Vallitalea longa: one gene and its partners. The protein of the gene in region 2 interacts with the protein of the main gene of each other region in a pairwise test. Links are inferred from orthologs where the notes say so. Each region holds a gene or a part of one and is shown on either strand. Other genes may lie near its edges. The genes, in order: rlmN, ftsZ and QMG30_RS04975.

Evidence for each region.
Region 1: the proteins of ftsZ (region 2) and rlmN interact in binary tests that used the Escherichia coli proteins (3 or more experiments, as listed by UniProt). The link is inferred for Vallitalea longa from one-to-one orthologs.
Region 3: the proteins of ftsZ (region 2) and QMG30_RS04975 interact in binary tests that used the Escherichia coli proteins (3 or more experiments, as listed by UniProt). The link is inferred for Vallitalea longa from one-to-one orthologs.

What each region holds. Positions count from the first base shown.
Region 1 is NZ_BRLB01000020.1:50,897-56,144, forward strand. What follows is about bases 1,262-4,021. They hold rlmN (dual-specificity RNA methyltransferase RlmN), read left to right. Parts: upstream 1,262-1,999; coding sequence 2,000-3,043; downstream 3,044-4,021. Other genes in these bases: rsmB (16S rRNA (cytosine(967)-C(5))-methyltransferase RsmB), read left to right, coding at 1,262-1,981; QMG30_RS21115 (Stp1/IreP family PP2C-type Ser/Thr phosphatase), read left to right, coding at 3,088-3,810; pknB (Stk1 family PASTA domain-containing Ser/Thr kinase), read left to right, coding at 3,822-4,021. Outside these bases: QMG30_RS21100 (zinc metallopeptidase), read left to right, coding at 1-590; more of rsmB, read left to right, coding at 614-1,261; more of pknB, read left to right, coding at 4,022-5,248.
Region 2 is NZ_BRLB01000002.1:336,393-341,833, forward strand. The notes cover bases 243-3,195. They hold ftsZ (cell division protein FtsZ), read right to left. Parts: upstream 2,302-3,195; coding sequence 1,183-2,301; downstream 243-1,182. Other genes in these bases: QMG30_RS07825 (sigma-E processing peptidase SpoIIGA), read right to left, coding at 243-944; QMG30_RS07835 (cell division protein FtsQ/DivIB), read right to left, coding at 2,492-3,195. Also shown: more of QMG30_RS07825, read right to left, coding at 27-242; more of QMG30_RS07835, read right to left, coding at 3,196-3,247; murA (UDP-N-acetylglucosamine 1-carboxyvinyltransferase), read right to left, coding at 3,260-4,516; QMG30_RS07845 (FtsW/RodA/SpoVE family cell cycle protein), read right to left, coding at 4,669-5,441. UniProt on the Escherichia coli protein: Essential cell division protein that forms a contractile ring structure (Z ring) at the future cell division site. The regulation of the ring assembly controls the timing and the location of cell division.
Region 3 is NZ_BRLB01000001.1:1,132,523-1,137,884, forward strand. The notes cover bases 1,153-4,026. They hold QMG30_RS04975 (rod shape-determining protein), read right to left. Parts: upstream 3,146-4,026; coding sequence 2,159-3,145; downstream 1,153-2,158. Other genes in these bases: flgG (flagellar basal-body rod protein FlgG), read right to left, coding at 1,153-1,325; QMG30_RS04970 (flagellar hook-basal body protein), read right to left, coding at 1,373-2,143; spoIIID (sporulation transcriptional regulator SpoIIID), read right to left, coding at 3,550-3,828; QMG30_RS04985 (FAD:protein FMN transferase), read right to left, coding at 3,997-4,026. Outside these bases: QMG30_RS04960 (rod-binding protein), read right to left, coding at 148-489; more of flgG, read right to left, coding at 510-1,152; more of QMG30_RS04985, read right to left, coding at 4,027-5,034; QMG30_RS04990 (hypothetical protein), read right to left, coding at 5,334-5,362. UniProt on the Escherichia coli protein: Forms membrane-associated dynamic filaments that are essential for cell shape determination. Acts by regulating cell wall synthesis and cell elongation, and thus cell shape.

The DNA of each region.
Region 1 (5,248 bases), on a different replicon or contig from region 2:
AGTATTCAGGATATAGAAATAGCAGAGGTTATACAGGTAAAGATATTGCAGAGATGATTTTAAGAAGATCGGGCATCTATGATGTTAGGGTAGAACATGTTAGAGGTAATTTAACAGATCATTATGACCCTAGGAAAAAAGTTCTGAAATTATCTGATTCAGTTTATAATAGTCAATCAATAGCAGCAGTTGGAGTTGCAGCACATGAATGTGGTCATGCAATTCAACATAATACGGGATATACGTTTTTAAAAGTAAGACATGCAATATATCCTATTGTAAATATATCCTCTAAACTTGCTATGCCTATTATTATACTTGGGTTGATTGCAAGTGCGTTTTTCCTTAAATTAGGGATTATATTATTTTCTGCTGTAGTACTATTTCAATTGGTAACTCTACCAGTTGAATTTAATGCTTCTAGTAGGGCAATAGGGATTCTAGAATCCAATGCGTATCTTTCTTATGAAGAGATTGTTCCTGCAAAAAAAGTTTTATCTGCCGCTGCACTTACTTATGTGGCAGCCGCTGCAGCATCCATATCTAGTTTACTTAGATTACTATTGATAGCTGGCAGAAGAAACGACTAATCAATTAGTTACCGGGGGTAGAAATGACAAAGGTTAATAATACAACAAATAAAATTAACGCTAGAAATGTTTCATTAAACATTTTAACTGATATATTTAACGATAAAGCTTATACCAATATAGCTATAGATAGATGTTTCAGCCATAATGAAATGAATAAACAAGATAGAGCTTTCATTACAAGAATAGTGGAAGGTACAGTTGAACACGTTATCACTATTGATTATATCATCAATAAATTTTCCAAAACCAAAACTAGGAAGATGAAGAAAATCATTCTTTATATTCTTAGGCTATCTGTCTATCAGATAAAATATATGGATAAAGTTCCAGTATCTGCTGTTTGTAATGAAGCTGTAAAATTAACTAAAAAAAGAAAGTTCAATAATCTATCTGGATTCGTAAATGGAATTTTAAGAAATATTTCAAGGAACTTGAATGATATTCAGTACCCCAATGAAATTGATGAACCAGTTAAATATTTATCTGTAGTTTATTCTTTTCCAGAGTATATTATAGATTTATGGTTAGAATATTACGATTATGATACGGTAAAAGAAATGTGTATCAATAGTAATAAAACTGTTAAAACCAGTATACGCTGTAATCTCACAAAAGTTAGTAATACTGATTTACAGAATCAATTGATAGACGAAAATGTACATGTTGAAGAAGGAAAATTACTTGAGTATGCTATGAAGATAGATAATTATAATAATATTAGAAGTCTACAGCCATTCATAGAAGGTAAATTCTCTGTACAAGATGAAAGTTCTATGTTAGTAGCGCATTTAGCACAGCCTGAAGGAAACAGTCTCGTTGTTGATGTATGTGCTGCACCAGGTGGAAAGACTACCCATTTCGCAGAGCTAATGAAAAATACAGGATGTGTTGATTCAAGAGATATATATCCTAAGAAATTACATCTTATAGATGAAAATGTAAAAAGATTACAGTTGAATAATGTTACAATAAGAGAGTATAATGCATTAGAGACTGATAAATCACTAATAGAAAAAGCTGACATAGTGGTAGCAGATGTTCCTTGTTCAGGACTTGGAATCATAAGTAAAAAACCAGATATTAAATATAACATTGAAAAAAAAGATATTGAACAATTGATTGAAATACAAAGAAATATATTGAAAGTGGTATACAAATATGTAAAAATAGGTGGTATACTAATGTTCAGTACATGTACAGTTAATCCAGAAGAAAATATACAAAATGTTAGATGGTTCATTGATAATTTCCCTTTTGAATTGGTTGATTTTAATGATATTCTACCAGATAGAATCGGTAGTGATACAAAAGGGTATATTCAATTATTGCCAGGGCAATATGATACAGATGGATTCTTTATTGCTAAACTTAGAAGAATAGCTAAATAGATTATGGAAGGAATAGTAATGAACAACAAAATTGATATATTATCTATGAATATAGATGAGTTGATTAAATATTTAGAGAGTATTGGCGAAAAGAAATTTAGAGCCAAACAGATATATAAATGGTTACATGAAAAGAGAGTTGTATCTTTTGTTGATATGACTAATATATCTAAGGCTTTACAAGATAGATTAGCAAAAGACTGTGACATAATAAGGTTAAATGAAGTTAGACGATTAGAATCACAAGACGGAACTATTAAGTTTTTGTTTGAATTATACGATCATCAAGTTGTTGAAAGTGTATTAATGTCTTATAAGCATGGAAACTCCATATGTATATCCTCACAAGTAGGATGTAGAATGGGATGTAAGTTTTGTGCATCGACAATTGGTGGATTAAAAAGGCATCTTGCAGCATCGGAAATGTTAGGTCAGATATATGAAATAAACAGAATAACTGGTAAAAGGATTTCTAACATTGTTATTATGGGTACAGGTGAACCATTAGATAATTATGATAATCTAATTAAGTTTATTAGGATTATTAATTCAGAAGACGGTATGAATATAAGTGCAAGAAATATAACAGTGTCTACTTGTGGTATAATAGAAAAAATAAATGAGCTAGCAGAAGAAAAAATACCAATAACTTTAGCTATATCATTACATGCACCTAATAATAAAATAAGGAAAACAATGATGCCTGTTGCCAATATTTATGGTTATGAGCTTTTAATAGAAACATGCAAGAATTATGTGGATGAAACTAAGAGAAGAATTACATTCGAGTATAGTTTGGTTAAAGGGGTAAATGATTCAAAAGAATGTGCACAAGAGTTATCTAAAGTATTAAAAGGTATTCTTTGTCATGTTAATCTTATACCTGTCAATCAAGTAGAAGAAAGTGGCTATAAACATAGTGACAGAGAAACGATAAATACATTTAAAAGTATATTAGAAAAGCATAGAATACCTACTACCGTTAGACGGGAATTAGGTAGTGATATAGATGCGGCATGCGGGCAACTTAGAAGAAGTTATACAAAAGAAAATAGTAATTAAATATAAATAAAATAAGGGATAATGGTAATACTATAGGAGGTTATATGAAAGCTATAGGAAAAACCCATAAAGGGAAAATAAGAAATATAAATCAAGATAGTTTTTTTATTTCTAATGATAATATTGGAAAATTACCTAACTTGTATATTATTGCAGATGGTATGGGAGGACATAAAGCAGGAGAATATGCGTCAATGTGTGCTGTTGAACAATTTGTGAATTATGTTAAGACTCATAGTGAAACACATATATCTGATACTTTTATAGAAGGCATAAATTACATAAATGAATTAATTTATAATAAATCATTAGCTGATGAAAATTATTTCGGTATGGGAACAACATTTATTGTATGTTCTATTGAAAATAATATATTATATGTTGCTAATGTAGGTGATAGTAGATTATATCTCATTAATGATACTATTAAACAAATAACAGAAGACCATTCTTTAGTAGAAGAATTAATAAAATGTGGCAAGCTTACAAGATGTCAAGGTAGAAACCATCCAAATAAAAATATAATTACTAGAGCAGTTGGTGTTGATAAGACTGTCAAATGTGATATATTTACTTTGAATATTACCAGTGAAGAATTTATTTTGATGTGTTCAGATGGTTTAACTAATATGTTAGAAGATGATAAAATCCTTAATGTAGTAGGTTCCAATAGAAAACTAGATGAAAAGCTAGATGAATTGATTAAGCTAGCACTGAATAACGGAGGAACTGATAATATTGCAGCTGTTTTAATAAAAGGGGAATGAGGTGATGTTTAATGTTGCAGCCAGGAGTAGTTTTAAGTGGTAGATATGAAATAATTGAGAAAATTGGTTCAGGCGGTATGTCTATTGTCTATAAAGCAAAATGTAATAAATTAGAGAGATTTGTGGCCATAAAAGTTCTAAGAGATGAATTTTGTTCTGATGAAGAGTTTGTTAGACGATTCAAAGTTGAGGCTCAATCTGCTGCTAGTTTATCACATCACAATATTGTAAATATATATGATGTAGGAAATGACAAAAATATATATTATATTGTCATGGAATTATTAGAAGGTATTACCTTAAAAGAATACATTAAGAGTAATGCGCCTTTATCAGATGCTGAGACAATTAAGATTTCTGCGTCTATTGCTTCAGCATTAGAACATGCACATGAAAATCATATTATACATAGGGATATTAAGCCACAGAATATCATCTTAACTAAAGATGGTATAGCAAAAGTAGCTGATTTTGGTATTGCTAGAGTTACGACCGATAAAACTATCGTAGCACCTACTAATGCTAGTGGTTCGGTACATTACATTTCTCCAGAACAAGCCAGAGGAGGATTTTGTGATGAAAAAAGTGATCTATACTCTCTAGGTATTACTATGTATGAAATGGCTACAGGAACATTACCTTATCAAGCTGAAAGTCCAGTTTCAGTAGCACTACTTCATATAAATGAAGATCTACCAAGTCCAAGAGAAAAAAACCCCGATATTTCTAAATGCTTAGAGTCTATAATTATAAAAGCAACATTAAAGAAAATGGAATTTAGATATTCCAGTGCTAATGAATTGATGGATGATTTGAAAAAAGCCAATATATCACCAGATGAAGATTTTGTTGATATTAAAATAGTGGATGATTCACCTACCCTTTTCATGTCTGATAATGATATGAAGAAAATATGGGACGATAAAGATATCAAGAAAAAGAATAATCCTAGTAAGAAAACACCAAAAATAGAAAAAATTGTAGTGTTCATGGGAGTAGTATCCGCTATTATTTTAGTATCAATAATATCATTTTTTGCTATTAATGGAATAAAAAACAAATTGAAACCAAAAGAAGTATTAATACCAAAGGTAGAGGGAAAAACTGTGGAAGAGGCAAAAGAGATTTTGGAACCTGATGGTATAGATGTTAACATTATAGAAACAGCTTATAATGATACTTATGAGGTGGATGAGATAATAAAACAAGAGCCAGAAGAAAATACCTTATTGCAAGAAGGCGAAGTCGTTGAGGTAACCGTTAGTAAGGGCGTACAAACCTTTAAAGTACCGGAAGTACTTAATATTGACTTTACAACTGCACAGAGTAGGATAATATCAAATAATTTAACTCCAAAGATGGAGAAGCAATATCATGATTCTATACCTTTAGGAGTTGTCATTAGTCAATATCCTGTAGCTGATACAGATCTACCAAA
Region 2 (5,441 bases):
CTTTAGCTAATTCATAAAAATATATTCTAATGTACACTAATTAATTTCGGATGTATAAGGACTTGGTAACTGTTGTCATTAGATAGTTTTTTATCATATACAGCAACTACCACATCTCTATAATCTTTTGTTTCATTCCCAAGATTAATACATATATTATCTGCAACAATTCCTAACAACATACCATTTTCATTGCCTAATGAAGAAAATGGAATCAACCTTAACTTTAGATTACTCTTTTCACCGAACTCAGCGAAGCTAGATAAATTATATACATCACAAGATATATCTCTTAATTTATCATAACTATCTTTTTCAATTAATTTTTTTAATAATTCTGTTTCAGCTATTAAAACTGGATTTTTAGTTATTGGATCATATAAATTATTACCAGTATCTAACAAACCATTTACCATAATTTTCGAATCATTGATATTGATTTCTACTCCATATAGATTTTTGTTAGTCATAACCGTATTAGCCATAACTTTTCTAATGATCTTAAATATGATAATTGCAATTATTCCAAAAATTACGAATAATCCTACTCCCAAATCCATATTATATGTACCATTAATAACTTTACTTACAGCAACTCCAATAGATGAATAATAATATAGTGCAAACATTATTCCGCCAAGCATAATTGCGCTTAAATACATAATAATAGTTAATTTAATAAATTCACTTAATATTTTTGGTTTAAATGATATATATATCAAAAGTACACTAGTCAGTAAGTATCCCACAACAACATTAAAAAAATAATTATCATAAGGAAGTATTACAATCATACACATCATAAGTGCTCCAACTACAGCACCTAAAAACAATCTTATTTTCTTGGTATTTCTCTTTGTTAGTACCTTGACTATAAATAAAATTATATAGTCCATAATCAAGTTAATTATAAAGACTATGTCAATATAGACTTCTAAATACACGCCCCCCCTCCTTTACAATTTCAGCTAAATAGCTATTATCTCTCTACTACACAAATTACTATAATATATTTTATTCATTAATTGTTTGAGCTATGCTAATTATAGCATGGTTAATTGGAATAATTTGTCAAAAATACCAATTGAATACAATTTTTTTTAATATTTTTTTCAACATTTTTAAAAAAGGACATAAAAATAAGAGGTTATCTTTTAACAAATAACCTCTTTATTCTTATTCTTATCTATTCCTTCTTCTTTGTAAAAAAGGAGGAATATCTATTGGTTTTTCATCAATATGTATATCTGTTTGATCATTTTTCTCGTCTAGTTCTTTAGTGGCACTTGCCATTTCATTAGTTTTTGCCTCAATTCTACTATTGTTATTAATACTAGAATCAATAGGTGCTTCAAAACCAGTTGCAATAACTGTAACAACTAATTCATCTTCCAAATTATCATCTATAATTTGTCCATAGATAATATTGGAATCATTACCAGTAGCTTCTTGAATTAATTGTATTGCATCATTTGCCTCAAACATAGACATATTAGAATCACCACTGATATTTATTAATATGTGCTTAGCTCCATCAATTGTTGTCTCAAGTAAAGGACTTGATATAGCCATTTGAGCTGCATCTTCAGATTTATTATCTCCTTTAGCTTTTCCGATACCAATATGAGCAATACCTTTATTTGACATTACGGTTTCAACATCAGCAAAGTCAAGATTAATAATTCCTGGAGTATATATCAAGTCAGAAATACCTTGTACACCTTGCTGTAATATTTCATCAGCTTTCTTAAAAGCCTCTCTGACAGTAGTTCTTCTATCAATTATAGATAATAATTTTTGATTAGGTATAACTATCAAAGTATCCACTGATTTCTTTAACGCAGTTATTCCTGCTTCTGCATTCTTCATTCTGACTCTGCCTTCAAAATCAAAAGGTTTTGTTACAACACCAACTGTAAGAATTCCCATTTCTTTAGAGATACTAGTTATTACAGGTGCTGCACCAGTTCCTGTACCACCACCCATTCCAGCAGTAACAAAAACCATATCTGCACCTTTCATGGCTTCAGATAATTCTTCTTTGCTTTCTTCAGCAGCTTTTAATCCAACCTCTGGATTAGCTCCAGCTCCTAAACCTCTAGTAAGTTTTTCACCAATTTGAATTTTAACAGAAGCTTTTGAACACTGTAAAGCTTGTACATCAGTATTAACTGCAATAAACTCGACACCATTGAGCTTATCTTCTATCATTCTATTAACGGCGTTATTTCCACCTCCGCCTACTCCTATGACAACAATTTTTGCCACACTTGCCTTTTCATTCATCTTTATTTCAAGCAAAGTAGTTCCTCCTAACAACTCTTTTCTTAATCTATATGCATTAAGTGATTTTATTGACATAATCTCTTACACATAATAATATATTTTTTTATAGAATTAATCAATATCAAATTATAAAATTTTAATTATTTTTTTCCATATCTGAGTAAAAATGAAAGTTATAAACGTTTTCGCTTATGTCAACTAGTTATTATTTACTATTATAGGGAGTAAATATAATATTTTTTTTATTTATGTCAGTCAAGTCAATTGTACCTTCTGCGCCTTCTGGCAATTTGGTAATCAATTCCTTTAATAGTTCAAATTTCCTATTTATGTTTATTATATTGCCGATTGATATAGATATTTTGTCGATTTTTATTACAATTTGTTCTGGGTCATTGTAATTAAAGTCAATATAGTCTATTTTGAAATCAAATTTTTTCATTTTCAGTGATGTTTCCAAAATAGCTTTAAAAATTCCTGTTTCATCATTAAATAGCTTGTCCCCAATAACAAAATGGTCAAAAGATAAGCCATGTACAATAGGTATATTTTTCTGTAAATCATTAGTATAATCAATTACAGTACCATCTTTACTCAAACATAAATATTTACCCATATATGGAATATATGATATTATACTTTTTTCTGTTACAACGATATCTACATTGTTGAAAGAGTGGTACTTTATATCTATATTCTCAATATATGGATATTCTTCTAAAACAAAGTCTTTAGAAGCTAATTTATATACAAATAAATTTGTTTTTTCATGGATACCTACTACATTTTTAATTATCTCTTCACTATATATTTTATTTCCTATAACAGTAATGATATTTACATTAATAAGTTGAAAAGCAAAAATAACTGCAATAAATACTAAGCAAATTATCAATAAAACAAATTTACCAGATTTATTATTACGCTTTCTAACTTTTTCCATTGAAATAACATTAGACATATTATCACCTTTTTAATCTGAAGAGTATTTTATTTTGGCTCCCAACAAGCTTAAATCTTTATCCAAATTTTCGTATCCTCTCAAAATATGACTAGCATTATTAACAATAGTTTTACCTTCTGCGCCTAGACCTGCTAGTACTAATGCTGCACCACCCCTTAAATCTTCTGCAAAAACTTCTGCTCCATTTAATCTAGGAACTCCCTTTAATACTGCTATTCTTCCATCTATAATAATATCTGCACCCATTTTTACTAACTCTGTAACATGTTTGTATCTTGATTCAAATATCGTTTCAGCAATTATACTTGTTCCATCAGCTGATACAAGGCAACTCATTAGCTGAGCCTGCATATCTGTAGGAAAACCCGGATATGGCTGAGTCCTTATCAAATCAATAGATTTTAACCTTATAGGTGCTTTTATTAATATACTATCTTCATACTCTTTTACTGAACATCCCATTTCATTTATTTTAGTTATTGTTGCATTCAAATGATCTTTACATACGTCTTTAAATAGGACTTCACCTCCAGCAGCAGCTACAGCACACATATAAGTACCCGCTACTATTCTATCAGGCATTATCCTATATTCAACTGAATTTAACTTATTAACGCCTTTTATAACAATAGTATCTGTTCCAGCTCCTTCTATCTTAGCTCCCATTTTACATAGAAAATCTTGTAATTCAACTATTTCAGGTTCTTTAGCAGCATTATTAATAGTTGTGATTCCTTCAGATAGTACTGCTGTTAACATGATATTTTCTGTAGCACCGACACTAGGATAATCTAAACTTACTTTATTACCTATTATTTCGTTAGTACTACATTCAATAAATCCATGTCTATCTTTTATATCAACATTCATCTGCTTTAAAGCTTTTAGGTGTAAATCAATTGGTCTGGTACCAATTGAACATCCACCGGGAAAAGATATTTTCACATTTTTTAATCTTCCAAGAACAGAACCTAATAGGATAATGGAAGATCTCATCATCTGAACATATTTTTCTGGTATCACATGCGTTTTAATAACTGAAGAGTCAATAATCAAAACATCTGACTCCCATTTGATTACACACCCTATAGCAGTTAGTATATTAAGCATATTATAAACATCTAGTATCTTAGGACAATTGTGGAAATATGTTTTTCCTTCATTTAAAACAGTAGCTGCAAGTAATGGGAGAACTGCATTCTTTGACCCTTGCACTTTTATTTCGCCACTTAGACTGTATCCGCCTTCTATAATATATTTACCCATGTACTGCGACCTCCGCACAAATAGCAATTCTATATAATTTATAGTATTCATTTATTTCTTTTATGTTACTATATAACTTATCCGTAAATATATACAATAACACAAAATACTAATAAATAAATAGTTAATTATTGTAAACTGTAGTTTATTATTTATCCCGCTTTACTTATCTTTGATTTTCTGGCTATCCCCAATACCATTCCCATTTCTATCATAAGAAATAAAAGCGATGAACCTCCATAACTAATAAATGGTAAAGTCATACCAGTTGCAGGTATAGAATTAGTAACTACGGCTACGTTAATAATAACTTGTAATCCTATCTGTGCCATAACTCCAACTACTATCAGTAAACTATTGAGGTCTGAACAATTACTAGCTATTACCATACATCTCCATATAAGCAACACAAATAGTATAATTAACACTATCGCTCCTACTAAGCCCAATTCTTCACATACGATGGAAAATATTATATCGTTATGAGCCTCAGGTATGAATCCTCTCTTTTGCATGCTCTGACCAAGTCCTGTACCAAACAAACCACCTGTACCTATGGCATATAATGATTGAATGGTTTGATAACCAAGATTAAGGGGGTCACTCCATGGTCCTTCTAACCATATCTTAACCCTGTCTAATCTATAACCAGCAAACGCTATTCCTATTCCACCAAGAACTACACCAGGTACAACCGTTATCAACAATAATTTATAGACTTTTGGAACTGCAACAAATAAGATAGCAGTACCTACTGCGAAAACAACAATCGCTGTACTCATGTTTTTTAGGCCAACCAAAGCTGAAGGAATTGCTATTAAGAATAATATGAAAAACATCAATCTATATTTATCCAGATGATTAACCATCTTTGATGCCACATAAGATACTACAATTATTATTGTCAATTTCGCGAATTCAGAAG
Region 3 (5,362 bases), on a different replicon or contig from region 2:
GTATATTAATACCATTATAATAATTAGCAGGACATATGTAAATAATTATATTTCAAATGCATAAGATAAGATTTTCTTATGACAATACAAAAAGTCCTGTACAACAGGACTTAGTTTTTCCAATTATTTACTTTATTACTCATGCTATCATATGTTTTTTGATAATTGTTTATATAACATCTGAGATATTCCTATACCCTCACCTTTAGAAATTTCAGTGGAGTATTCCTCATATAACATATCTTCAAAAATCTTTTCCCCTTGTGATTTAGGTATAAGTCCATCACTATGAACTGTATTTCTCATTTCTTTGAATAATTGATTAACGAAATATTGTTCAAATTCCCTACAGGATTCTTGTAGCTGTTTATCGTCTTGTTTTTCTTGGGCTTGATTTAATGCAGCCTCAAAAGATTCTGTTTCGATTTTTTCTTTTTGATTCATAGTTATATTGTTATACATATTAGGATTAATACTTGATATATTCATGTATCTTCTATCCTTTCATTCTATCTCTTAAGATTATTGGCTTGAGATAACATTTCATCAGATGCTTGTATAGCCTTTGAGCTTACTTCATATGCTCTCTGAGCTACTATCAGATTGACCATTTCTTCGACAACTTGTACATTAGATCCTTCTAATGAACCTTGTACTATCTGACTCTTTACTACATCTTCGTCGTCTTCTTCTAAGATAGCTTCTCCAGATGAAGAGGTAGCTCTTAATAGGTTATTTCCAAGAGCTTCTAATCCGTTAACATTTCTGAATTGGACCATTTTCATTTTAGAATCCATAGGAACTACTTCATTATCATTAGTTACATAACTAAAATTACCTTCAGAACTGATGCTTATCTTTTTGATGTCAATATTAGAATCAAAATAAATAGGCTCGTCATTAATATCAAGTACCTGATAACCATCTGATGTAATTAACATCTGTCTATCATCTACTAATGCAATCTTGAAACTACCGTCTTTCGTATATACTTGTGAACCGGATTGATCTTTTACTGTAAAAAAACCATCTCCTGTAATAGCTAAATCCAATGGATTATCTGTTTTCTGGATTGTACCGATAGTATAACTTCTAACTGTACCTACAGGTTTTACACCATGTCCAACTTGTAGATTAACTGGTTTACCATTACCTTGTTGGTCTGTACCAGCTTTTGCCAAAGTTTCATATAATAACGATTTGAATTCCAATCTTTCTTTTTTAAATCCTGTGGTATTAACGTTAGCAAGATTATTAGAGATAGTATCAACATTCATCTGTTGAGTCTTCATACCTGATGCCGCTGTGTATAATGATCGCATCATAATACATTCATTCCTTTCATACTGCTAAGATATCTGAAATTTCAGTTCTATAATCTACCTACATCATTTACTGCTTTTTTTAGAGTTTCATCTTGAGTTTGAATAACTTTTTGATTAGCTTCATATGTTCTCATTACACTAATCATATCGACCATTTCTCTTACAGTATTAACATTAGAACTTTCTAAATATCCTTGCATCAATTTACCACCAAAAGGATTAGTCTTAGTATCTTCTGTTTGACTATATAGGTTATCCCCTATTTTTCTAAGGGATTCAGGGTTTTCAAAATCCGTTAATAATAATTTATCTATCTGGGTATCATTGTCAAATATAGTACCATTTTCTGAGATTCTGATATTATTACTACCGCTAGGTATGACTATCTTACCATTTTGTCCAAGAATATAATTTCCTTCTTTTGTCATAAGCGTTCCATCTGTTGATAAAGTGAAAGACCCATCTCTAGTATATCTGATTTGTTGATTTCCTTCTTTATCTTCTATACCAATATTAAACATACCATTACCAAGTATGGCAACATTATAAGGATCATCTGTCATTGTTGCTCCGCCTTGTGTATTATCGGTATAAACTTGTCCAACTCTGCATCCAAGAGTCATTTTACCGATAGTCTGATTCATAGGCATACTTCTATCGTTGATTTTCGTTGTCAATACACTATTGAAGGATTCAATGATTACACCATCTTTCTTGAATCCTGTAGTATTAACATTCGCTAGGTTATTGGAGATAATATCTAATTTTTCTTGTTGCGCTACCATTCCATTTGAAGCAGTATATAAACCTCTTACCATGTTTTCACCTGACCTTTAACTTCTTTGACCTGCCTGAAATTCTACATATTTACCTGTTCCTATAGCAACACAAGTAATCGCATCATCTGCTGTAATTACATTAATACCTGTTTTGTTTTCTATTAATTGGTCAAGCCCTTGTAATAAGCTACCACCACCAGTTAGAACTATACCTCTGTCAGCAATATCTGCTGATAATTCAGGTGGTGTCCTTTCAAGTACACTATGAACCGCTTCCACTATGTTAGAAGTAGATTCTCTAAGTGCTTCTTCTGTTTCTACAGATGAAACAGTTATGGTTTTTGGAAGTCCTGTAATTAAATTTCTTCCTCTAACATCCATAGTCAATACTTCTGGTCTTTTGTAAGCTGTTCCAATCTTAACTTTGATTTCTTCAGCTGTTCTTTCACCAATCAATAAGTTATGTTTTTTCCTCATATATCTTACTAATGCTTCATCAAAATTATCACCAGCGACTTTAATAGAAGTACTAACAACAGTACCACCTAAGGAAATTACTGCTATATCTGATGTTCCTCCTCCTATATCAACAACCATACTACCGCAAGCTTTACTAATATCTATTCCTGCTCCTATAGCTGCTGCTATTGGTTCTTCTATTATTTCTACTTTTCTTGCTCCAGCTTGATAAGTAGCATCTTCAACAGCTCTTTTTTCAACTTCAGTTACACCACTAGGTACACAAACTGTTATTCTTGGTTTTCTTATTCTCTTACCTAAAGATTTGGATATAAAATATTTTATCATTTTCTCAGTTACTGTATAGTCTGAAATAACACCCTGTCTAAGTGGTCTTATTGCAACAATATTACCTGGTGTTCTACCAAGCATTCTTCTTGCTTCACTACCTACTGCTAATATTCTTTTAGTATCTCTATCTCTTGCAACAACTGATGGTTCTCTTAATACGACACCTTTACCTTTAATATATACGAGTACATTTGCTGTCCCTAAATCGATTCCAATATCTGTTCCAAACATTTGTCAATCCCCTTCCGTAGTTTAATATTTATATTTTTTGAGATTTTTATACTTAAATTTATATTCAAGAATTATTTTACTATATTTATGTCATTTATTAAGTATTAATATTTTGCCATTATAAACTATTATTACCATATATAATATTATATACAAATACTACAAAATTTCAAAGGGGAAATTTATTAAATTTTTATTAATATCGTCATTATTTGTACTTCTGATTAGCTTTTGGTAACAAATATTAAAAAAAAAATGGTTTTTGTTAAAAATTATAATAAAAAATACCTTCAGTAACTAGAAAACAGCTACATAAAGGTACATTTTTCATATAAAAATAGAGACTTGATATAAAAATTATTCATACAGTTAATTTTTAACAAAAAAACCGAGCTATCTCGGTTTTAATAAATTGTTGGCCTTGTATTTGTATGAGACATATTGACATATTTGGCCCTGGTAGCTAATCCACCTCTAATATGTCTTTCCGATTTATTAATGTCAAGGACCTTTCTAGCTTCTAAAGCTAAACCTGGATTTATCTTACTTAGTCTTTCTGTAACATCCTTATGTACTGTTGATTTACTTATACCAAATTTCTTGGCAGTTTGTCTTACAGTAGCATTTGAAGTAATAATATAATTCGCAACTTCTATAGCCCTTTCCTCTATATATTGCTTCAAAACGAAATCCCCCTCGAATCATTGCTTAGTTAAATATATGGGATTTGAATTAAAAATATACATATTTTTTACTATTAACCTTATATCAAATTAAATTATTCCATAAAAAATAGAACTATTAGTTTTGAAGTACTAATCAGTCCTATAATTTGTTGTTTTCCCTTATAGTTAATTAGAAAACTTTTTAACTTTGAAATCATAATCTGTAAGATTAAATATCTTTTCTGTTCCATCAGTCAGATAAATATCTTTTTCATCAGTTACAAATATCGCATCTACATTTTCAAGATTCTCGACAAATTTATAACCTTCTTCCAGTCCCATGGAAAAAACCACTGTAGATAGGCCATCTCCATCTACAGAATAATCAGATATGATGGTGACACCAGCTAAATCATTTTCTATAGGATATCCTGTGAATGGATTCAATATATGATGATATCTCTTGCCATCTTCTTCAAAATACCTCTCGTATATACCGGAAGTAACTATTGATTTTTCACCTATGGTTGCAACACCTAATTCTTTTCCTCTTGCATTAAAAGGATTCTGAACACCTATCTTCCATGATTCTCCATTAGGTTTATGACCTACAGTCAATATATTTCCGCCTAGATTAATCAATGCATGGTCTATATGTTTTTGCTTTATGTATTCAGCTACTTTATCTGCAACATATCCTTTTGCTATACCACCTAAGTCTATCTGAACATCATTTTTGATATGCATATTCATCTTATCATCTTCTAAATATATGTTTTTATAGTCTATCTTATTAACAGCTTCTTTGATTTCTTGTTCTTCCGGTACTCTAGCATCTTCAGTTCCAATTCCCCACAAGCTCACTAATGGTGCTATAGTAATATCAAATCTTCCTTCGGATAGATTGGAATAATATAATCCTTTTTTGATTATATTGAATGTATCATCAGATAGTTTGATTTCTTGTATTTCATTACTGTTTATTTTGCTTATCTCACTTGTAGAAATGTTTCTACTTACTTTGTTTTCTATATCAGAAATTATATTGAATATATCCTTAAAATTATCTTCATCCGCGTTTTTCCCATATAAAGTAACTTTCACAATAGTACCTAACAGGAATGTTTCATCGGATATTTTTTCATTGTGTTGGTTAATATTATTACTGCACCCTGTAAAAATGATTGATAATGAAATTACTAGTAAAAAGATTCGTCTGTTCATAGAATTTCCTTTCTAATTGGTAAATACAATAAATTTAAGATATGACAATTATAACAATAGTCTTGGAAATTAACAATAAAATTTATGCTATTGTCATATTATATTATTACTATCCTTCTATTTAGATTCTTGTCATTGGTTAACCCAATATACTATTGGCACCAAAAACTTATACACTATAAATTGCTCCAATACTGGTAATAACGAAAAAATTCCCCACCACAATTATGGTCGGGAACAAATTAACATACATTCATTGTTAAGACTAATTTACTTTAGTTATGCAGTTGAGAACAATTTTAAAAATTAGCTTTTTCATTAATTATAC